4 regions of the Rhodococcus sp. IEGM 1318 genome follow, and region 1 is predicted to be linked to each of the others. Evidence: riboswitches for the same ligand, from Rfam matches in the RefSeq annotation. Region 1 holds a riboswitch; each other region holds the start of a gene.
The links. Region 1 has a riboswitch for S-adenosylmethionine ahead of R4P65_RS33200 (putative leader peptide). Riboswitches for the same ligand answer to the same signal wherever they lie in the genome.
Positions count from the first base shown of each region.

Region 2: another riboswitch for S-adenosylmethionine. It lies ahead of R4P65_RS02625 (bifunctional o-acetylhomoserine/o-acetylserine sulfhydrylase); the one in region 1 lies ahead of R4P65_RS33200 (putative leader peptide).
Region 3: another riboswitch for S-adenosylmethionine. It lies ahead of R4P65_RS25885 (LLM class flavin-dependent oxidoreductase); the one in region 1 lies ahead of R4P65_RS33200 (putative leader peptide).
Region 4: another riboswitch for S-adenosylmethionine. It lies ahead of R4P65_RS18825 (aminotransferase class V-fold PLP-dependent enzyme); the one in region 1 lies ahead of R4P65_RS33200 (putative leader peptide).

Region 1 is NZ_JAWLSC010000010.1:27,795-33,616, forward strand. It holds gene R4P65_RS22025 (FAD-dependent oxidoreductase) at 1-132, opposite strand, end outside; gene R4P65_RS22030 (ABC transporter substrate-binding protein) at 143-1,114, opposite strand; gene R4P65_RS22035 (amino acid ABC transporter ATP-binding protein) at 1,149-1,934, opposite strand; gene R4P65_RS22040 (amino acid ABC transporter permease) at 1,931-2,905, opposite strand; gene R4P65_RS33200 (putative leader peptide) at 3,015-3,092, opposite strand; SAM riboswitch class I at 3,100-3,194, opposite strand; gene R4P65_RS22045 (sulfite exporter TauE/SafE family protein) at 3,394-4,161, shown strand; gene R4P65_RS22050 (HAD-IIA family hydrolase) at 4,199-5,014, shown strand; gene R4P65_RS22055 (alternate-type signal peptide domain-containing protein) at 5,303-5,822, shown strand, end outside.
Region 2 is NZ_JAWLSC010000001.1:566,134-571,955, reverse strand. It holds gene R4P65_RS02635 (MFS transporter) at 29-1,168, opposite strand; gene R4P65_RS02630 (NADP-dependent isocitrate dehydrogenase) at 1,368-2,591, opposite strand; SAM riboswitch class IV at 2,897-3,037, shown strand; gene R4P65_RS02625 (bifunctional o-acetylhomoserine/o-acetylserine sulfhydrylase) at 3,181-4,506, shown strand; gene metX (homoserine O-acetyltransferase MetX) at 4,503-5,639, shown strand; gene R4P65_RS02615 (DEAD/DEAH box helicase) at 5,758-5,822, shown strand, end outside.
Region 3 is NZ_JAWLSC010000013.1:546-6,367, forward strand. It holds gene R4P65_RS25860 (TetR/AcrR family transcriptional regulator) at 1-550, shown strand, start outside; tRNA gene R4P65_RS25865 (tRNA-Glu) at 663-735, shown strand; tRNA gene R4P65_RS25870 (tRNA-Asp) at 871-944, shown strand; tRNA gene R4P65_RS25875 (tRNA-Phe) at 1,015-1,091, shown strand; gene R4P65_RS25880 (ABC transporter substrate-binding protein) at 1,334-2,962, shown strand; SAM riboswitch class I at 3,146-3,241, shown strand; gene R4P65_RS25885 (LLM class flavin-dependent oxidoreductase) at 3,246-4,325, shown strand; gene R4P65_RS25890 (NtaA/DmoA family FMN-dependent monooxygenase) at 4,355-5,749, shown strand.
Region 4 is NZ_JAWLSC010000007.1:319,950-325,771, forward strand. It holds gene R4P65_RS18815 (PaaX family transcriptional regulator C-terminal domain-containing protein) at 1-94, shown strand, start outside; gene R4P65_RS18820 (hypothetical protein) at 73-687, opposite strand; gene R4P65_RS18825 (aminotransferase class V-fold PLP-dependent enzyme) at 899-2,224, opposite strand; SAM riboswitch class IV at 2,278-2,392, opposite strand; gene R4P65_RS18830 (helix-turn-helix domain-containing protein) at 2,427-2,579, opposite strand; gene R4P65_RS18835 (hypothetical protein) at 2,580-2,759, opposite strand; gene R4P65_RS18840 (hypothetical protein) at 3,064-3,204, shown strand; gene R4P65_RS18845 (hypothetical protein) at 3,206-3,532, opposite strand; gene R4P65_RS18850 (hypothetical protein) at 3,572-3,976, shown strand; gene R4P65_RS18855 (BCCT family transporter) at 4,405-5,822, shown strand, end outside.

The DNA.
Region 1 (5,822 bases):
CGCACCGTGCTTGTGCCCCGGCCCGAACTGTTCCAGCTGTACGACGCTACGTCCGCGCGCCGCGAGCCGCCATGCGGCGGAGGACCCGACGAGCCCTCCGCCGATGACGATCACATCGGGAATCTCACTCATGGACGAGAGCTCACTTGGTCTTCGGAAGGCCGGGCGGGTTGATCAAAGACGTGTCGACGGCTTCGCTGGTGATGTTCCAGCGCTCGAGGATCCGCTGGTACGTGCCGTTCTCGATCGTGTGGTTGATCGCGTCATTGATTGCCTTGATCAGACCGTTGTCCTTCTTCACCAGCACCGCGATCTGCCCCTGCAGAGTGTCGCCGGCCCCGGAGAACTCACCGACAACCTCGGTCTCCCCCGACTGCTTGGCGTGGAACTGTGATGACGGGTTCGGCCCGAAGTAGGCGTCGATCCGGCCGGACTGCAGCGGGAGGTAGTAGTCGGTGGTGTTCTGGTAGTAGGAGATGTCGGTGGGCGCCAGGCCGGCCGCGACGTTCTGCTCACTCCACTTGACCAGCAGCGCTTCCTGATTGGTGCCCGAGGAGACGGCGATCTTCTTGCCCGCGACGTCCTTGGGTTCCTTGATGGAAATTCCGGCGCCCTTCTTGGCTTCGAAGGCCAGGGTGTCGAGGCGGTAGGTCGCGAAGTCGTACTTCTCCTTACGCTCCTCTGTGACAGTCACATTGGAGAGGAAGGCGTCAGCCTCGCCAGAGTCGACGCGGACGAAGTTCTGTGCCCAGTCAGCTGTCTGCAGGTCGACCTTCAAGCCGAGAACGTCGCCGATCAGGTAGGCGAAGTCGGTCTCGGAGCCGATGAGGGTGGTGTCGTCGTCGGCGTAGAAGCGGAGCGGCGGAGCGGAACCGGCACTACCGGTGACGCGCAGCGTGCCGCGGTCGCGGATGTCCTGAGGCAGCTCGGCGGCGATGGAATCCACCTTGTCGGTGGTGATGCGATTCTGGTCGGCGGTGAGGTTGTAACCCGCGGCAGCGGTGACCTGGGCTCCGTCGGACTCGGCGTCCGCACTGCTGCACGCTGCGCTGAGCAGTCCGACGGTGGCGACAGCCGAGATCAGGAAAGTGGCGCGACGGGATGGGGAGAACATCAATTTTTCCTTTCGGGAATGTGTCTTGGTCGCGTCAGAGAACGCGGGAGAGAAAAGCCTTGGTTCGTTCGTGAATCGGATTGTCGATCACCTGCGAAGGTGGGCCCTGTTCGACGATGACGCCGCCATCCATGAAGACCGCGGTGTCCGCCACTTCCCGAGCAAAACCGACCTCGTGCGTGACGATCACCAAAGTGGCGCCGTCACGGGCCAGCTGAGCCAGGACTTCGAGAACCTCGCCTACCAGTTCCGGGTCGAGCGCCGAGGTCGGCTCGTCGAAGAGAATGACCGCCGGCCGCAGTGCCAGCGCTCGCGCTATGGCGACGCGCTGTTGCTGGCCACCGGAGAGTTGGCGGGGATACTCGTCGGCCTTGTCCCCCACTCCCACTCGCTCGAGCAGTGCGCGAGCTTCGCGGTACACCTCGTCACGGTCTCGTTTCTGGGCCGAGAGCGGAGCTTCCACCACGTTTTCCAGCGCAGTCAGGTGCGGAAACAGGTTGAAGTTCTGGAACACGAATCCGATGTGTGAACGCTGTTTCAGGATCTCTCGGTCACGCAGTTCGTGAAGTCGATTTCCCTTGCGCCGGTATCCGATCAGTTCTCCGTCGATCCGCACGGTCCCTCGGTCGACCTTCTCGAGGTGATTGAGGGTGCGCAACAAGGTGGACTTACCGGAACCGGACGGGCCGAGAATGACGGTCACTTCACCCTTGCGGACCAGGAGATCTACGCCGGCAAGTACTTCCAGCGCGCCGAACGACTTGTGGATTCCGCGCGCTTCGACGGCGTACACCGTCTCTTCGGCCAGCTCTGCGGTCATCGGGTCGCACCTCTCGGAATATCGAGACGCGCATCACGAATCTCGTCGAACTTCTTGCGAGCCTTCTGTATCGGAGTCAAAGGAAGAGCGCGGGCGGATCCACGGGCGTAGTGGCGCTCAACGTAGTACTGACCGATCGAGAGCAACGTCGTGAGGATGATGTACCAGATCGTGGCGACCATCAGCAGGGGCACAACTCGTCCGTTGCGGCCGAAGATGACCTGCACCTGGTAGAACAGTTCGGCGATCGCCATGGTGGAGACGATGGACGTTCCCTTGAAGAGTCCGATGACCTCGTTGGCGGCATTGGGGAGGATCGCCCGCATCGCTTGCGGGAGAACGATCTTGAAGAACTGTCGACTGCGCGGAATACCGAGCGAGTGAGCAGCTTCGATCTGACCGTGATCGACCGAGATGATTCCGGAGCGGATGATCTCGGCCGAGTACGCTGCCTGGTGTAGCGCCAAACCGATAACTGCTGCGGTGAATCCGCCGATCACACCACTGACCTGGAAGGTGAAGAACTCCGGCCCGAAAGGTATTCCGAGAGAAAGCGTCTGGTACAGGTACGTGATGTTGAACCAGAAGAGCAGCTGCACGATGAGCGGAATCGAGCGGAAAGCCCAGATGTAGGTCCAGGCGATCACCTGCAGGACCGGGTTCTTCGACAACCGGCCGAGTGCCAGGAACACTCCGAGACCGAATCCGAGGATCGTCCCCCACAGGGTCAGTTTGATCGTCATCCACAACGCGGCAAGCACTGATTTCGCAGTGAAGTACTGCGCGAACGTTGGCCAGTCCCAGCCCGGGTTGACGACGAGTCCGTGAATGAACTGAGCAAGAAATACCAGCACAACTGCGCTGATCACCCAACGCAGCGGGTGCCAGGTACGAGCAACGACAAGTTCCGAGTCGGGAAGTTGCGGCTCGGCCACCGACTTGTCGGGGCGGACATCGGTGGGCGCGCTCACGGCGCACTACCTGACGGAATGGACATCACGAATAGACCTTTCGGGGAATGGGGACGCAGCTGTGTTCTCGAGGTGGTGCGCTCGAGTTGCGAAGACGACGGCAGTTCGGTCAGTGACAGTGACACGAAGCGGTGCGGCACAGATCGATGTGACGACGCCTGTGCGCAGCGTGCGAAGTGGAACCCATGTGATGCCTTCCATCGGTCCTGGCGGTAGCACCCGCTCCCGATCACTCGGGGGGTTGCTGCGACGTCGACGAGCCAGGTCTCTCGGTCGCTCTGGATGGTGAGCAAAGACTAGACGCGAAATGCCGAGTCGTCAAATGTTGTATTTCCCTGCACTGCAAGGGAACTGAAGGTCTCTCCACGTTGAAATCGCACTGATTCCAACGGTGTCCGAAGCCTTGGCCGCCGTGTTCAATGGAGTGTTCGAATCAAGACCGGGACCGCCGTCCGGACTGACTTTTCCTCTGCCGTACCGTCTGCGGAGTGAGTGGAATCGACGCTTTCTTCATCTTGTTGGCCGGTATCGGTGCGGGCGCGATCAATGCCGTGGTCGGCAGCGGAACGCTGATCACGTTTCCCACCCTGGTCGCCTTCGGCATGCCGCCGGTGACCGCGACGATGTCCAATGCAGTCGGGCTCGTCGCCGGCGGGGTTTCAGGGACGTGGGGATACCGGCGTGAGTTGTCGGGACAGGGGGATCGTCTGAAATGGCAGATTCCGGCGTCGCTCGCCGGCGCGCTCCTCGGTTCGTGGTTGCTCATGCATCTACCCGAGAAACTGTTCGAGACCATCGTTCCGGTGCTGTTGATCCTGGCTCTCGCACTTGTGCTCCTCCAACCACGTATCCAGGCGTGGGCGAAGAAGCGCTCCACCGAAGAAACGGCGCTGTCCACCAAGAGGCTGATGCTCCTGACCGCCGGCACCTTTGCAGTCGGCATCTACGGCGGTTACTTCACCGCCGCGCAGGGCATCCTCCTCATCGGTGTGATGGGTGCCATCCTCCCGGAAACCCTCCAGCGCATGAACGGCGCGAAGAACCTGCTCTCACTGCTCGTCAACATCGTCGCAGCCGGGATGTACATCACTCTTGCCTTCGACCAGATCAATTGGGCAGCAGCCGGATTGATCGCTGTCGGCTCACTCGGTGGTGGCGTTCTGGGCGCCCGCTACGGACGACGCCTGTCCCCCACTGCACTGCGCTACACGATTGTCGTCGTCGGCCTGGTCGGCTTGTGGCGTCTTCTCGCTTGACCGCCCACATCGGGCGGCCCCCGCACATACTGGAGATATGACCAGAACAGACGATCAGACCGGTTGGACCTACCTCATGGACATGGACGGGGTTCTCGTCCACGAGGAGCACTTGATACCCGGAGCAGACACGTTCCTGGCAGAACTGGCGTCGAACGACATTCCGTACATGGTGCTCACCAACAACTCCATCCGCACCCCGCGTGACCTGCGAGCACGCCTCCTCAACTCGGGACTCGACATCCCGGAGAAGTCGATCTGGACGTCAGCGCTCGCTACCGCGACCTTCCTGGCCAACCAGCGTCCGGGCGGCAGCGCCTACGTGGTCGGCGAATCGGGGCTGACCACTGCACTGCACGACATCGGCTACGTCCTGACGGATAGTGACCCCGACTACGTCGTCCTCGGCGAGACGCGCACGTACTCCTTCGAGGCAATCACCACCGCCATTCGCCTGGTCGAGCGCGGATCGCGGTTCATCGCCACCAACCCCGACGCCACCGGGCCGTCGCGCGACGGCTCTCTACCGGCAACCGGCTCGGTCGCCGCTCTCATCACCAAGGCAACCGGACGCGATCCCTACTACGTCGGCAAGCCCAACGCTTTGATGATGCGCTCAGCCCTGCGGTCCATCGGCGCTCATTCGGCCAACACATTGATGATCGGCGACCGCATGGACACCGACATCGTCTGTGGCCTCGAAGCCGGACTGCAGACGATTCTGGTGATGACCGGGATCTCGACCCGCGCGTCGGTCGAGCTCTACCCCTACCGCCCGACCATCGTCCTCGAGTCGGTCGCCGATCTTGTGGGAACGACAACCGATCCATTCCGTAGCAACACAAACAATTGATTCAAATTGCAAAACAAAACCGCGAGTCGGTAATTAGCCGGCGAAAGAACGGTGAATTTGCCAGAATCCGACTAGTCCGCTTTTTCCAACTAGAAAAACAATCGGTTTTCTTCAGACCAGAATTACATAATGGTAGTTATACACAGTTCAGAAGCGGTTTTCTGGACCAGAAAAGGTGGATCGCAGTCGAAAAAGAATTTGCGACAAAGCAGTAACGAATCGTTTGCCGTGGATGATACTCATTTCTGAACGACCCATTTCGGGTCCCAGACATGAAATGAGATTTTCATGAAGAAGCAGACCAAGGGCGCGATCGCTGCTGCGGCGGCCGGTGCCCTCCTCCTCGGCGGTGCGGGCTCGCTCGCAGTGTGGAGCGACTCAGCCGACGTCGGAGGCGGCGGACCCGTCACTTCCGGTGCACTCGACCTGAGCGCCTGCGCACCGGTCGGCGGCGGTTGGAACTCCCTCAACCCAACGAAGACCGCAATCACCAACATCTCGGCTTACCGCATCGTCACTACCGAGAGCATCGAATACACCTGCGACGTCACCGTGACCGCAGTGGGCGATCGTCTCGCGGCTGTTCTGACCGCGGATACGGCCGGCATCGTTCCGGGTGCCAACAGCGCCGAACTTGCCGCCGCTGTACAGCCGGTTACGACCATCAAGGATGCTGGTGGCAACCCGATTTCACAGATCACCAAGGTACAGAACGGCACGATCGTGCACGTCGGAGTCCGTCTGAACTTCACCGAGGTGGCCAATCAGGTCGCACAGAATCAGTCGCTGAACTTGGCGGCGATGAAGT
Region 2 (5,822 bases), on a different contig from region 1:
ATTCCACCGACGCGGATGGGCTCCCAGATCAGCGCACGGCCCTACGCTGCAGAATCACCGCAACCGCCAGCACGACGAGACCCGCGACGGCCAGCAAAGACCCCACCGCCGCCGGCGCCGTGTACCCGTAACCGGCCGCGATGACGACGCCGCCGATCCACGCTCCGAAGGCGTTGGTGATGTTCAGCGCGGCGTGATTGAGAGAAGCAGCCAGGGTCTGAGCGTCCTCGGCGACGTCCATCAACCGTGTCTGCAGACCCGGAACCATCGAGGACCCCGCGAGACCGATGAGGAAGACGAAGACCAGTGCCGTGTACGGATTGCGCACGGCGATCACGAAGACCGCGAGGATCACCACGAGGGATCCCATCGACAGGAACAAGCCCTTCATCAGTGCGCGATCCGCGAGGTATCCGCCGACGAAGTTGCCGGCCACCATGCCCAGTCCGTAGAGCATGAGTGCGAGGGGAATGAACGAAGCGTCAAGCCCGGACACGTCGGTGAGCGTCGTACTGATGTAGGTGTAGACGGCAAACATGCCGCCGAATCCGACCATGCCCACGATCAGCGTCATCCACACCTGGACACGGCCCAGTGCCCCGAGTTCGGTGATCGGATTCGTCACCGGCATACCGTCCAAACGCGGTATCCAGACGAACAGCGAAGCAACCGTTGCCACTCCGATTACCGCAACCAAGGCGAAGGCGCTGCGCCAGCCGAGTGCCTGACCGATCCAGGCGGCGACCGGTACCCCGATCACGTTGGCCACGGAAAGACCCATCATGACCATCGCCACGGCCTTCGCGCGTTTGCCCGGTTCGGCCAGGTGCGCTGCGACCAGCGCGGCGACTCCGAAGTACGCGCCGTGCGGCAATCCGGCGACGAAGCGAGCCATCATCAGCGTCGTGTACGAGGGCGCGAAAACCGAAGCGGCATTGCCGACGGTGAAGGCGACCATGAGCGCGATCAACAGTGTGCGGCGCGGTACCCGTGCGGTGAGAGCAGCGATCAGCGGAGCGCCGACGACAACGCCGAGCGCGTACGCGGAGATCACGTGGCCTGCGATGGGTTCCGAGACGCCGAGCCCGGATGCCATTTCCGGGAGCAATCCCATGGCGACGAACTCGGTGGTGCCGATACCGAAACCGCCGAGGGCGAGAGCGAGCATCGCCGGACCTCTGGCGGAACGAACCCCGGGTGTCGAGGCGTCAGAACGGGAGAGGGTAGACGAAGTCACTGATCAATTGTGATCTCACACCTGGTTGAACTTCCAAGTGAGAGCGGGTGAGTTCACTCACGTGAGACCGCGAACACAGATGGGACGCCCGGTTTCCCGGACGTCCCATTCGAGAGGTGAAGCGGTGAATCTACTTCGCGGCCATGGCCTTCTGCAGGTTCACGTCGAGCGCGCCGAGGAACTCCTCGGTGGTCAGGTAGCCCTGATCGCCGCCGACCAGCATCGAGAGGTCCTTGGTCATCTGGCCGCTTTCGACGGTCTTGATGACAACGTCTTCGAGCGCCTGCGCGAAGCCGATGACCTCAGGGGTGCTGTCGAGCTTGCCACGGTGCTCGAGCCCACGGGTCCACGCGAAGATGGATGCGATCGGGTTGGTCGAGGTGGGCTTGCCCTGCTGGTGCTGACGGTAGTGACGCGTCACGGTGCCGTGAGCAGCCTCTGCCTCACAGGTCCGTCCGTCCGGTGTGAGCAGAACCGACGTCATGAGGCCGAGCGAGCCGAAGCCCTGGGCCACGGTGTCGGACTGGACGTCACCGTCGTAGTTCTTGCATGCCCAGACGTAGCCGCCCTCCCACTTGAGTGCGGAAGCGACCATGTCGTCGATGAGGCGGTGCTCATAGGTCAGACCTGCGGCATCGAACTCAGCCTTGAACTCGGTCTCGTACACGTGCTGGAAGATGTCCTTGAAGGCACCGTCGTACGCCTTGAGAATGGTGTTCTTGGTGGACAGGTACACCGGGTAGTTCTGCTGCAGTCCGTAGGTGAGCGACGCGCGAGCGAAGTCACGGATGGACGTGGTGAAGTTGTACTGCCCCTGGACGACGCCGCCCTCTTCGGGGAAGTTGACCAGTTCGTGCTCGATCGGTGCGCTGCCGTCCTCAGGCGTGTAGGTGATCATCACCTTGCCGGGGCCGGGGACCTTGAAGTCTGTGGCGCGGTACTGGTCGCCGAATGCGTGACGGCCGATGATGATCGGCTTGGTCCAGCCCGGAACGAGTCGCGGAACGTTGGAGATGATGATCGGTGCGCGGAAGATCGTGCCGCCGAGAATGTTGCGGATCGTTCCGTTCGGGGAACGCCACATCTTCTTGAGACCGAATTCCTCGACACGTGCCTCGTCCGGCGTGATCGTGGCGCATTTGACGCCGACGCCGTGCTTCTGGATCGCGTGCGCTGCGTCGATGGTGACCTGGTCGTCGGTCTCGTCGCGGTACTCGATACCGAGGTCGTAGTACTCGAGGTTCACATCGAGATACGGATGGATCAACTTGTCTTTGATGAACTGCCAGATAATGCGCGTCATCTCATCGCCGTCGAGTTCGACGACGGTGCCCTCAACCTTGATTTTGGACATGGGTGCTTCGCGTCCTCCTAGGAAGTTTCCCTGGTTACACGGTTGCGGTCACACTTTGTGAGTGGGTCCGCGAACGGTTCGATTATCAAACCTAGACGGTGTGGACTGATCTCGGGAGATGAGTCCCAAACAAGACAAGCGTACTGCTAACCCGTGAGGCCGCAACCGGCAGGTCCACCCATCCGTCTCTACTCGCGAGTAACTTTTGCCTGCTAGTGGGCTGCGTCGCTCTGCCTCGCGTGCGGTTGCGGCTCACATTTCGCCCCGCGTCAGGACTGCGCTCACTTCCCGGTAGAATCCGACGTGGTCATGAGTGCCAGCGTCAAGCCCCGGCTCGCTGGACGGCAACCCTCCAACCGCGGTGGGGTGCCCCGGGTGATGACCAGGTTTCCCGACGTGGATCTGCTCGCGCAGTTCCACCGCAATTCGGGTGACAAGCGCGGGTCCGACAGGGACGGACCCCAGACCGGGCCGAGCCCCACGGAGGTTTTTCAGTATGTGTCGCACTTGTAGATAGACCCCAGCACGGGGCGGCGATCATTCGCCCCCGTCCGACATCTATCCGTCAGACCACTGGAGTGAAAAAATCATGACCGACAACACAGCCGACGCCGCAGCAACTTCTGATCCGACCGCGAACTGGTCGTTCGAGACCAAGCAGGTGCACGCCGGGCAAACAGCGGACACCGCCACCAATGCGCGCGCTCTGCCGATCTACCAGACCACCAGCTACGTCTTCGACAGCACGGATCACGCTGCGGCACTGTTCGGCCTCGCCGAGCCGGGCAACATCTACACGCGGATCATGAATCCCACACAGGACGCCGTCGAGCAGCGCATCGCTGCCCTCGAAGGCGGAGTCGCCGCACTCCTCCTCTCCTCGGGTCAGGCTGCCGAGACCATCGCGATCCTCAACATCGCCGAGGCCGGCGACCACATCGTCTCCAGCCCGTACCTGTACGGCGGCACGTACAACCTCCTGCATTACACCCTTCGTAAGCTGGGCATCGAAGTCACGTTCGTCGAGGATCCTGACGATCTCGACCAGTGGCGCGAAGCAATTCGCCCGAACACGAAGGCGTTCTACGGCGAAACGATCGCCAATCCGAAGAACCACATTCTCGACCTACCCGGCATCTCGTCGCTGGCCCACGAGAACGGTCTTCCGTTGATCGTGGACAACACTGTCGCGACGCCGTACCTGCTCCGCCCGCTCGAACACGGCGCCGACATCGTCGTCCACTCCGCCACCAAATACCTTGGCGGACACGGCACCGCGATCGCCGGCGTCATCGTCGACGGCGGCACCTTCGATTGGACGCAGGGTCGCCATGCGAACTTCACGACGCCTGATCCCAGCTACCACGGCGTCACCTTCGCAGACCTCGGCGCGCCGGCGTTTGCTCTCAAGGCTCGCGTCCAACTGCTGCGCGATCTCGGCTCCGCCGTGGCGCCGTTCAACGCGTTCCTCATCGCGCAGGGCATCGAAACCTTGAGCCTGCGCATCGAGCGTCACGTGTCCAATGCACAGAAGGTCGCCGAGTTCCTCGACCGCCACGGCGAGGTGGCCTCCGTTTCCTACGCGGGACTTCCCTCCTCGCCTTGGTTCGAACGCGGAAAGCAGCTGACGCCCAAGGGAACCGGCGCCATCGTCACCTTCGAGCTGCCCGGCGGGATCGATGCGGGCAAGAAGTTCGTCAACGCCCTGACACTGCACAGCCACGTCGCCAACATCGGTGATGTTCGCTCACTCGTCATCCACCCCGCGTCGACGACGCACTCGCAGCTCACCCCCGAAGAGCAGCTCGCTTCGGGTGTCACGCCCGGACTCGTCCGCCTCGCGGTCGGGATCGAGGGAATCGACGACATCCTCGCCGATCTCACCGTCGGCCTGGCTGCGGTGGCAAACTCGTGACCGTGAACGAATTGGAGCCCAGGATCGACCTCCTACCCCCGGCCGACGGTCAGGTGGGGTTCGTCGACATCGGCGCCCTGGAACTCGAAAGCGGCGCGGTACTCCCATCCGTTTCGCTCGCCGTTCAGCGGTGGGGTGAGCTGTCCCCGAACTGCGACAACGTCGTACTCGTCGAGCACGCACTGACCGGAGACTCGCACGTCACCGGTCCGATCTCCGCGAATCAGCCATCCCCCGGCTGGTGGAACGGGATGGTCGGCCCCGGCGAACCGATCGACACCGGCGAATGGTGCGTCATCGCAACCAATGTCCTCGGTGGTTGTCGCGGCACGACCGGTCCCAGTTCACTGGCCGACGACGGCAAGCCGTGGGGCAGCAGGTTCCCGGAGATCTCCATCCGGGATCAGATCGCGGCGGAGAAGAAGCTTGTCGATCTGCTCGGGATCGACCAGTTGGCCTCGGTGGTCGGCGGATCCATGGGCGGCATGCGCACCCTCGAGTGGGCAGTTACCTACCCGGACAGCATTCGCTCCGCGTTGGTGCTCGCAACCGGTTCACGGGCGACCGCAGATCAGATCGGCACCCAGACGACGCAGATCGCGGCCATCGTCTCCGATCCCGACTGGCAAGGCGGTAACTACCACGGAACGGGTCGGGCACCGCGCGCCGGACTCGGCATCGCTCGTCGCATCGCGCACCTGACGTATCGCTCCGAGTCGGAACTGGATGCGCGCTTCGAGAACTCCGCCCAGAACGACGAAAACCCTTGGAACGGTGGACGATACGCTGTGCAGAGTTACCTGGAACATCAGGCGGACAAGCTCGTCGACCGCTTCGACCCGAGCACGTACGTCCTCCTGACCGAGGCCATGAACCGGCACGACATCGGCCGTGGACGCGGCGGCGTTGCAGCGGCGTTGGCATCGATCACGGCACCGGTCGTCGTGGGCGGCGTGGATTCGGATCGGCTGTATCCCCTTCGTTTGCAAGAGGAGATCGCCGACGGAATTTCCACGTGCAGCGGCCTCGAGATTCTCAAGTCCAAGGACGGCCACGACGGCTTCCTGACGGAGGCGGACGCCGTTGCTGGACTCCTTCGCCGCACGATGGAGTTCGCACGCACGGCTCGCTGATCCGGCACAGAGCCACATTTTCAGAATTCGTCAATGTCGGGAAAACCACAGCTGATCTGCGGGTTTTCCCGACATTTTCATTGGCGAACGTGAGCCGGCGCGGCTAGCATCGGCGAACGTGAATCAGCCATGCTCGACGCGCCTGCAGGCTACGTACATTCCCGAGCACATGTCCTTCGCGTT
Region 3 (5,822 bases), on a different contig from region 1:
GATCCTCGAGGGCTCCCGCGCCACCAAAGGCGCCATGTATTTTCATTTCCAGTCCAAGGAAGAGTTGGCACGAGCAGTTCTGACCTCGGCCATCGAAACCTTCACTGAAATCACTGATCGTTGGGCCAAGAGGACAGACCTCGATCCATTCGTTGCATTGCACGGACTCGTGCTCGACATTGCAGAAGTCTTTCGTGCCGAGGTGATCGTGCAGGCGGAATTCCGCCTGATCATCGAGCCCGAGTTCTACAAGGATGTGCAATCGGGTGGCGGGCAGGTCTGGGGTAAGTCCGCCTACGAGTTGGCGGTGCGTGCCAAGGACGACGGATTGCTGCGAGAAGATGCCGACCCGGTCAAATTCACACGCGTACTGGCGGCGAGCCTTGCGGGTCAGCGGTACATGGCAGACCTGATTGCCTCCAGCGGGGATCTGGGCGAGTGGTTCGAGGAGTCTCTCGAAGTAGTCCTCGAAGCCATGGCTACGCCGCAGTGGTTGGAGACGTTCCATCGTGACGGGTGGCCCCAAGTGGAGTTCCCTGACACTGAATAGTGCACTTTTCTGTCCGTGAACAGGCGATTTGTGATTTCCGAATGCCGTGCCATAAGCTATCCAAGCTCCCAACGGAACGCCGTTGGGGTACTAGTTCGGAGAGATCCGGCGGGCCCCCTTCGTCTAGCGGCCTAGGACGCCGCCCTTTCAAGGCGGTAGCGCGGGTTCGAATCCCGTAGGGGGTACGTTTTGCGAAAGCGAAACGATGCAGTATGGTTTGACCCGCACGACACGCTTTGAGATGCACAAATGCCAGGCCAGGACAGTGGTTTGGGAGCGGCTCGAAGATGTAGTACGGTTTCACAGCAAGGAAAAAGCAAGGCCCTGTGGCGCAGTTGGTTAGCGCGCCGCCCTGTCACGGCGGAGGTCGCGGGTTCGAGTCCCGTCAGGGTCGCAAAGCGTTGTTCTCAGTCACTTGATTGAGAACAACGCAATGCGATAGGCATTCGGTTCGGGTGCCGTCCGGCCAGGTAGCTCAGTTGGTACGAGCGTCCGCCTGAAAAGCGGAAGGTCGCCGGTTCGATCCCGGCCCTGGCCACCATAATTCTTATCGACAAGCTCCAACTTCGATGTTCTTTGAACATGAGGTTGGAGCTTTTTCGTGTTCGGATGTCAGTCGCCGTAAACCGCTCGGCTCGATCATCTGAGTTGTACGCATTCTTTGTCTCCGTGAATGATTCCGGTCACCGGGAACGTGCTGCGTGTCACTCCGTCGAGAACCTCACTATTAGCCGGTTGCGGCCGATCCCTGGCCGCGTCTACTGGAAGTGAGGTGGAATCTCCGTGTCGCACTCGAGATCTTGGCCCATCGGGAACGTCAGCCGTGTCGCAGTGGCGCTGATCGGTGCCGGTGTCCTGTTGGTGGGCTGCGCGAGCAGCAATGACGACAGTGGTACTGACGCGACGACCGCGTCGGGACACATCGTGACCGGCATGGTCAACGAGCAGCCCGATCCGGGGAATGCGGTCGCCGGCGGGACCATGACGTACGGCGTGCAGGTGCTCGTTCCCTCTCTCGACCCGACCAAGACTGCCGCGCGCGGCGGTTCCGGTGGAGAAGCATTCGCAGCTGTTTACGACGTTTTGATGAGCTACGACACTGCTGGTGGCGAATTCAAGCCCAAGCTTGCCGAATCGCTCGAGACCTCTGACGACGGAGCCACCTGGACGTTGAAACTTCGCGACGGTGTTAAGTTCAGCGACGGCTCCGCGCTCGACGCCGACGCCGTGATCGCGAGCATCGATCGGTACAACGCGGGCAAGGGCAATGGCGCCGAGTTGTGGCTGGCTTCGGTGGAATCGGCGCAGGCAAGCGGTTCCACGACGGTCGACTTCACGCTGAAGACGCCGTGGATGCGCTTTCCGTCGATGCTCGCTCTCGGGCACGGGATGATCGTCGCCCCGAGTTCGCAGCAAGGCGACAAGTTCACCGCCGTGGGCGCCGGACCCTTCACCGAAGATCTCTTCACGCCGAGCGTCGAGCGAATCTTCAAGGCCAACCAGTCCTACTACGGCGGTGCTCCCAAGCTGGACAAATTGCGGATGGTGGCACTCAACGGTCCACAGGCCAATCTCGAATCATTGAACAGTGGTCAGCTCGATGTCGCCTATATTCGTGGCCTTACTTCGGCGATCAATTCCGCCAAGTCCACTGGTTACCCCGGCTACATCGACGTGCTCAACGCCGGGAGTGCCGAGATTGTCAACAATCGTGAAGGCCGGCCGGGCTCGGATGTTCGCGTCCGCCAAGCTATCGGCTATGCGCTCGACACGACATTGATCGATCAGCGCGTGGAAAACGGTGAGGGACTGCCGGGCTCGGAGTTGTTCGGTCCGACGTCGCAATGGCATGTGGACACACCGGGTATTGCCTACGACCCCGAAAAGGCCAAGGAGCTTCTGAATCAGGCGAAGGCAGACGGATACGACGGCACTCTCGACTACGTCGTTCTCAGTGAGCCGAAGGACCAAGCGATCGGCCTCGCCGTGCAGTCACTGTTGCAGGCCGTCGGGTTCGAGGTGAACTTGATCTTGGCCAACAACGCCGGCGACATCGTGCAGAACGTCTACGTCAAGCACGATTTCGACCTCGCGCACGCGGGCATCGGAATGTACGAGTCGATTCTCGATCTCGGATTGTTCTCCACGACCAACAGCACCTCGATGGCGAATACTGCTGGATACGCGAACCCGGCGATGGATCAGCTGATCGCAGATCTACAACAAGCCAAGGATAATTCGTCGACTCTGGCGATCATCGGCAAGATTCAGACGCTGTGGAACGAGACGGTTCCGTCGGCGCCTATCGGCGGGCTGACGTCGTTCTGGGCTTGGCAGAAGAACGTCCACGGCGTCGTTCCCACAGCCACGGGAATCATGCTGTTCGACCAGGCTTGGCTGGGCGCGAAGTAGATCAACTGCTGCCCTCCAGACGAGCCCCGTCCGACGACAGTCGGGCGGGGCTCTTTGGTTTCGATGTCGGCTAGTGTTTGCGCAACCCTTTCGATCAGGGTGATTGTATTGAAATATGTTGTAGGTCAATATGATTCGTCAAGCGCGATTTGACTTGTTCAGCGTCGCCCGCATAGATTGCATCCACCATCCAGAGTGGCTGAGAGACCTGGCTCGATGATGCCGCAGCAACCCGCTACCTAACCGCAGTGTGGGTGCTACCGCCAGGACCGATGGAGGACACATGACTGTATTTGCCGTGGGTATCGAACTGGACGGCGAGGGCACTCACCCCGCTGCCTGGCGCCGAAGCTCACATCGCCCGGATCAGTTGCTCACGGGTAAGGCTGTGCGCGATCGCGTCGCGGCTGCCGAGAATGCGGGCTTCACCTTCGCGACGTTCGACGATTCCATCCTCCCTCCGAGTGGTGACATTGTCGGCCGCGTCGACGCCGTCTCCAGGGCGTCATACGTGGCGGCGACGACCAGCACGATCGGACTGGTCCCCGTCGTCGGGACCACGTACGCCGAACCGTTCCACACCTCTTCGCAATTGGCGACATTGGACTACTCCTCGCGTGGGCGTGGCGGCTGGCTTGCTGTTCCGGTCGAAGACGATGCCGCGGCGAGGGCGTGGGGGAGGGCTCCGGTAACGACGGAGTCGGCGCGTCAGCAGGAGCAGCGGGATTCGGTCACCGTTGTGACCGATCTCTGGGATTCATGGGAGGACGACGCTGTTGTCCGTGACTATCTCAGTGGGCGTTTCCTCGAGCGTGATCGTCTGCATTACGTCAATTTCGAGGGTGAGACGTTCTCGGTGAAGGGGCCCGCAATCGTTCCGCGGCCGCCTCAAGGCCAGTTGGTGGTGTTCGGCCGCTACGGCGAGATCGATCCACGCCAGTCGGATGTTGTTCTTGTGTCCGGTGATTCGGCGGAAACTATTGCACAGTCGGCCGCCAAGGCGCGCGATGAGGGCGCGTCATTGGTGGTCGCCGAGGTCGATGTGGCTTTCGATACGCTGAATCTGTCTGCGGCGCAGCGGCTGACCGAGCTGAACTCGTACGGGAATGCCGTCGACACTGGCCGACTGCTCCTGGATGCAGATCCGGGGGAAGCGGCCGTAGTTCTGAAGGAGTTGGCCGGGCGCCTCGACGGTGTTCATTTCCACCCTCTCGTGATCGACGAGGACCTTCCGGTGCTGGCCAAATTCGTGCTTCCGGCGCTGTCCAAGGCCGGGTTGACGCGACGCCCGGTTCCGGGATCGACCTTGAGGGGCAACCTCGGTCTGCAGCGGCCCGCAAATCGATTCGCCCACTCCTCCTGACTTGACTTCGCGCTAAGGATATTTCGGCCATGACTGCATCACGCTCCGCCGTACCTCGACCCGACGCTCACGTTCACTTCGGCGTCTTCTTCCAAGGGGTCAACCACACCACCATCTGGTCCGATTCCTCGAGCGGATCCCAGATCGACTTCGAGACGTTTCGGCGGTTGGTACTCACCGCCGAGCGAGGCCTGTTCGACGCCTTCTTCCTCGGTGAGGGCCTTCGCCTTCGCGAGCAGAACGGCAAGATTCTCGATCTGGATATCGCCGGCCGCCCCGACGCCATTGCGCAGTTGGCCGCCCTCGCCGGTATCACCGACAAGATCGGTTTGGTCGCGACACAGAACACCACGTACAACGAACCGGCCGACCTCGCACGTCGACTCTCCGGCCTCGACCTACTTTCCGACGGACGGGCCGGCTGGAACGCGGTGACCACCGACAACGCGTGGACAGGAGAAAACTTCCGTCGCGGGGGTTTCCTCGATCACTCCCTACGTTACGAGCGTGCCGGGCAGTTCATCGAAACCGCGCGGGCACTGTGGGATTCGTGGGCCGACGACGCGATCTCGGGTTCTCGCACGTCCGAGAACTGGTCGACCCCGGGAGCCGTGAGCGACGTACGACGTCAGACTTCGCAGTTCGATATCTCCGTGACGCCGACGCTTCCCCGCAGTAGACAGGGACATCCGGTCATCTTTCAAGCCGGCGATTCGCCGTCTGGACGCGATTTCGCGGCGACGCACGCCGACGTCATCTTCTCGCGGCACGGGACGCATTTCGACGGCGCACTCGACTTCGCCGACGACATTCGGGCTCGTTTGCGTAGAGTCGGGCGGCCGGAGGACGACGTCAAGATCTTGCCCAGCACGCAGATCGTGTTGGCGGAGAGCGAGTCCGAAGTCGAGGAGAAGACACGGTGGGTCCTTGAAGGTCAGTTCACCGGCCAAACTGCACTGTCCCTCGTCGGATTGGTGTGGGGGAAGGACCTTTCCGACCGAGACCCGGACGATCCACTTCCAGAGGAAGATCCGGTTGCCCGCCCGGTTTCCGAGACGCGCGGTTCCGCGCGAGACGGCAACGACCCCATTGCGATTGCGCGTGAATGGCGGGCTCTGGCCGAGGCAAAGAATCTGTCCCTACGTCAGGTCGCCATCGAGACCTCGCAGCGCTCGGGTTTTGCGGGCACTCCGGGGCAGGTCGCCGATCAGTTGGTCCATTGGGTGCGCAACGGAGCTTCGGACGGCTTCAACATCTCGCCGTACCTGGTGCCGACCGGGCTCGACGAAATCGTCGACTGGTTGATCCCGGAGCTACAGGAGCGTGGGGCGTACCGCACCGAGTACTCCACATCGACGCTGCGAGAGCACTTGGGGTTGCGACCGCCGCTCACGCGTCGGGCCGCGTCTGAAGCTGCGGGGTAGCGGGTCCTGTCCCACACGGTCACAGCGGCGGCCGAATCCACCAAGCTCGAGTCGGACGTCCGCTGGGAGATCA
Region 4 (5,822 bases), on a different contig from region 1:
GCTTCTGGCACAGGTGGACGGTGCAGACGAATTACCGTCGCTGTTCCACCTGTACGCAGATGCGATCGGTGATCAGGACGCGAGCGTGCGCTGACGGGGCGGCAGTCCGAAACGACCGAGCACTTCGTCGACTGCGGTGGACGGTGTGACAAGTCCGCGATCCTGGAGCCACGGAATGGTGCTGTCCACCAGATGTTCGAGCGTGCGGGGCAAGGCGAGGGGGAGCAACGTAACGCCGTCGGCGACCTCGGCAGCTCGGATATCGGCGATCAAACTGCCGAGCCCGGAGGGTGTTCCGACGTAGTGAAGCGAAACCGGGACCCGCGGAGCAGTCAACGCACTGTCCAACTGTGCAAGCTCTTTACGAGCGGAACGAGCTTCCGGTGCGATCAGAATCTCGAGATCGACCAGTGCTGCGACGCTGTCGGGATCGCGGCCTTCTTCGGCGACAGCAGCACGGATCCGTGCGCGTTCGAGCTGCGCCTCACGCAGGTCCGCAGCGCGAATCCGAACCACATTGGTAGGGAATGAAGCCAAATCGAGAGCCCTGTCGCTCTCGGTGAGGTCCACCCAGTAGTCGCCGCCGATGATCGGCAGGTTTCCTGGTGCGCCCTCAGCGGCCGGATGGTGACCGGATCCGGTCAACTCGACCGCCACGTGCAGAGAATGCGAAGCGAGTGAAGACATGTGTGACCTCCGAAAATCAGAAAAAGTGTGGGATGAGCGAGACGAATCGTCAGCTCGAACACATTCCTGACGAGGTACGGCACAGATCGACATGACGACGGCACCACTGACCGAGAGTGATGCTCACTCTCGAAGGGGTGGCGGGAAAATCCGCTGCTGCCATGGCTGCCATGCTAGTTGTCCATTCGAGTTTTCGGGGACCGAGCTCAGCTCAGACGCACTCGGCTGCGCCGGCGTTGTCGTCGGCAGCTCCGAGGAAGGGGCGGGTCTCGGGCACGGGGTTCCACGCTCCGGCAGTCTTGGCGTAGTTCCAATCACGCTGATTCGAAACCAGGATGTTCACGGCGTCGACCAAGCGCGTCACGTCGTCCGAGCTGCTACCGAGCCCGAGGCTGGCGCGGACGGCGCCGCCGGAGAGACCGAGGCGCGCGAGAACCGGGTGTGCGCAGAAGCGACCGTCACGAACTCCGATGCCGTGCTCGGCGGAGAGGAATGCGGCGATTTCGCCCGCTTCGAATCCGTCGACGGTGAAGGTGACGATTCCGACGGCGTCAGGAGCGTCGTTCCACAGTCGCACCAACGAGACTCCCTCGATGGCGGACAATCCGTCGGTGAGCTGTGCGGTGAGTGCCTTCTCATGCTCGGCGATGACGTCGAAGTCCAGGGCGTGCAGGGTTTCGCATGCGGTCGCGATTGCTGCCGCACCGAGCACGTTGGGGGAACCGGCCTCATGACGTGCAGGCGCGCAAGCCCATTCGGTGGACTCGACGGTCACCTCACGCACGGCGCCGCCGCCGGCGAGGTACGGCTGAGCTTCGTCGAGCCAGTCACGGCGGCCGACCAGAACGCCGGCGCCGAAGGGCGCGTACAGCTTGTGGCCCGAGAACGCTACGTAGTCGACGCCGCATTCCTGCAGGTCGATGCGACGGTGGGGCGCCAACTGAGCAGCGTCGACGAGGATACGTGCGCCGCACCGGTGAGCGATGTCGGCCAAACGTGCAATCGGCAGGATCTCACCGGTCACGTTGGAGGCCCCGGTGATTGCGAGCAGCGCAGCAGGCTTGGTGCACAGTTCACCGATCAGACGCTCGATCGTTTCTTCGATGGTGTCTGCGGCGGTGACGATACGAGCGTCATTCCACGGCAACAGGTTTGCGTGATGCTCGACGTCGAGGACAACGGTGCTGCCGGGGACGCACTGGGCAAGCAGGTTCAGCGAATCAGTGGTGTTTCGGGTGAAGACGACAACCTGATCGTCGGCACAGTTCACGAAACGAGCAACGGATTCACGAGCGTTCTCGTAGGTGAGGGTGGAGATACGGGACGCGTAGCCGGCACCGCGGTGGACGCTGGCGTACGTGGGCAACAATTCGGCGATACGGTCGGTGACCTGGGCCAATGCCGGCGCGCTGGCCGCGTAGTCGAAGTTGGCGTAGGAGCATTCGCCGCCCTGAACCAATGGAACCTGCAGGTCAGCACCCGAAACCTTGGCAATCGCGGTGGTGCAGCAGGTGTCGGCACTCAATACAGCAGTCATCGAAGACAATCCTCACGTTCAAGGACTCGTTCGTCGGGAGATGGCCCCGGAAGAGTCCGCGCTTGCCGCATTCGTTTTCGAACGCAGCCGGGTCGTCACCCGGAGCACCCCACCGCGGAGGAGGGTTGCCGACCAGCAAGCCGGGGCTGAACACTGGTACTCGTGACCTGGCAACGAGGATGGCAGGAACCTCCCGCGCTTGTCAAGACGAAGCCGCGAAGGCCGTCGTCACCGCGTAATCGTCCGGCAGGCGAGGTGGAGTGCAAGCCTGGGTTTCCGGATCGGCCAGATCCACCGAGAGAAGGCGCTGAATTCGATCGATTCGACTCGATACGGTGTTGCGGCGCAAGCCCATTCATTTTGCGGTGTGCGCCAGAGACGATTCTTCGTCGAGGTACGTCGAGAGAGTCTCGAGCAACTCTCCATTCGAATCTCGTAGCGGCGCGCCATTCGAATCTCGTAGCGGCGCGGGCCGTGTCGCGGCGGCAGGCTGAAACGTGTCGGCCCGCGTCCATGCCTCCACTGTGGGTTCCACTTGCGGGTTCCAATTGTGGGTTCCAACCGAGCTCGAGCTGCGCGAATACGCTCGGCGATCCTGCGCAGAACGCACAGATTTCACTACCGCACGATGCTAAGTATCCAAACTCCGCCGATGGAGTTTGCCCCGGCAAGTCGTAATCGCGCCCGTTGTCAGCCGCCGCCCCCGAAGATCTCATTTGACGACGTTTGCTGAGTCGAAACTGTAATCACATCTACTCCTCCTTCGAGTTCGCTTGTAACAAAACAACTCCCACGACCGAAAAGGTCGTTGAACCACAACAGCGAAGGGACGAAAGACTATGGGATCAGCAGACGTAATGGCCTGGCTCGCCGAGGGTTACCTCGCCGGCGATCCGGTTCGCTATCCGCTCTACGTCGGATCGATGTTCCTGGCAATGCCGTTCCAGCTGATCGGCGTAATTCTGGGTCACCCCTTCTGAGTCACCCCTTCTGAATCGTCACATCAGGCCAGGGCGGACGACGTAGAACGGCCAGAGTTGCGATCACCGCGGCCGCCAACCCGATGAACTCCCCCATCAAAGCCACCCTGGTGTGATCGACAGCCGGTGACCACGACGGCTCACCCTCGTGGATCGAGAACACTCCCACTGGCACCGGCATGGGGTCTCCGCGCCACCGCCGATGCAGACGCGAAACCGTGATGATCATTGATCCGTCGCTGGTCTGGTGCGGTTCACCGAAGATCATCGAGGTCCCGGAATCCCCTCTAAGTCGCTCCACCGCATCACGAATCTCCATGATCTCCATCGTCGCACCGAAACAGCAGCCCTGTGCGAGTATCGATCGATGGCCGAGTGGTGGGTACCGAGCAGGCGCGTCGAGCGATGGTGGCAGACGATCGTGCTGGCCTGGCTACTCGTTTTCTTCGGCCCAAGCACCATCGACAAGGTCATCACAGAACCCACAGCTTGGAATTGGACATGGTTCGCGATCTGGCTTTTCGCGACGGTTGGATTTGCCTACGGCACCGTCCAAGCCTGGCGAACCAGGAACAATCCTCAACCGGCGTGTTGGGAAGGGACAACTGCCCCCTCCGAAATACCCGCCGACGATGTCCGTAGCACACTCGCGTCGACTGACGACCGTATTTCGGCAATCAAGGCACTACGCGAACTACATCCGGGCTTGGGCCTGAAGGATGCGATGGATCTCATCGACGCCCAGCGTGGCGAACAGGGCCCGCACCACTGATAGTTGCGACCATCACAATCACAGTTAGATATCGGCGCCTTACCGCCACGATCGAACGAGCACGCCAGGAGTTAACCACCTGACAGACAGGCCGTTTCGCCGAGTTTGACAATTCCGATCAATCGGTGAACGTCGACCCGAGCGATTCAACTCAACGTACCAATCGAATTCGTCGTTCAGCCTTCCACTTGTGACCCAATACCACTATTGCCCAACGGTTTACAACCGAAACAAGGGCATTCAGTGGGAATTTTCGCGGCAGTACAGCATCTTTCGTCCAGTTGAGTTGACCGAAACTTGACGTTACGTTGAATTCCAAAGCAATAGCCCGGTCTTGACCTGCGATGGTGTGAGCGAAACGCCCACCTACGCGTGACACGTGGCCGCCCTGATGGGCGCTGTGAATGCCTGAATGTTCGAGGAGTGGAATGACTGCGGTCAAAACTGCGTGGCGTGAACTACGGAAACCCGTGTTCATCCCCGCATCGATAGTGATCTTTGCCCTGATCGCCTTTGCCGTGATCTACGCGGGAACCGCCGCGGATGCTTTCGAAACACTCAACAACGTGATCAGCGACGGCGTCGGCTGGTGGTACATCCTCTCCGCGACCGGTTTCGCGATTTTTGCTCTGTACTGCGGAATCAGCCGCATCGGCAACATCCGATTGGGACGTGACGACGAGCAGCCCGAATTCGGGATGCTCTCGTGGTTCGCGATGCTCTTCAGCGCCGGTATGGGCATCGGCCTCGTGTTCTACGGAGTAGCCGAACCGCTTTCGCACTACGTGACCCCTCCCGTCGCCGGGCAGGTCGCCGGATCCACGGACGCCGCGGCCAATCAAGCAATGGAACTGACGATGTTCCACTGGGGCCTGCATGCATGGGCGATCTACGTCGTCGTCGGCCTGGGTCTGGCGTACATGACCTACCGAAAGGGCCGCCCGCTGTCGATCCGTTGGCTGCTCGAGCCACTGCTCGGACGTGCTCGCATCGAGGGAAAGATCGGCCACGCCATCGACGTCGTCGCCATCGTCGGCACGCTCTTCGGTGTCGCCACGTCGCTGGGTTTCGGTGTCCAGCAGATCTCGGCCGGCCTCGACTACCTCGGCTGGGTGGAGACCGACAACTGGTTGGTCATCACCATCATCGTCATCGTGACGGGTATGGCCACCTTCTCAGTCGTCTCCGGCGTCACCAAGGGCCTCAAGTGGCTCTCCAACATCAACATGATGCTCGCTGCAGCGCTAGCCCTGTTCGTCCTGATTCTGGGACCGACGCTGTTCCTCATGCAGTCGTGGGTGCAGAACCTCGGCGGATACGTCCAGGCCTTGCCCGAACTGATGCTGCGCACGTCCCCGTTCGCCGAAGACGGCTGGCAGGGCGCCTGGACCATCTTCTACTGGGGTTGGTGGATGAGCTGGGCACCGTTCGTCGGCATGTTCATCGCGCGCATCTCACGCGGCCGCACCATCCGCGAATTCGTCTTCGGTGTACTGCTGGCCCCGACGCTGGTCGGTTCGTTGTGGTTCACGATCTTCGGTAACTCCGGCATTCTGCGTCAGCGCAACGAGGGCACGATGCTCGACGCATCCGGCGCAGTGGACACCAACACGTCGCTGTTCACGCTTCTCGACGGACTTCCGCTCGGAACGATTTCGAGTGTCCTCGCGATCGTCGTGATCGTGTTCTTCTTCGTCACGTCCGCGGATTCCGGCTCGATCGTCATCGACATCCTTGCGACCGGTGGCAGCTTGGAGACCTCCAAGATCACGCGTGTCTACTGGACGTTCCTATCCGGTGCCGCCGCCGCGGTTCTCCTCATCGTGGGTGGCAGTGGATCGCTGAC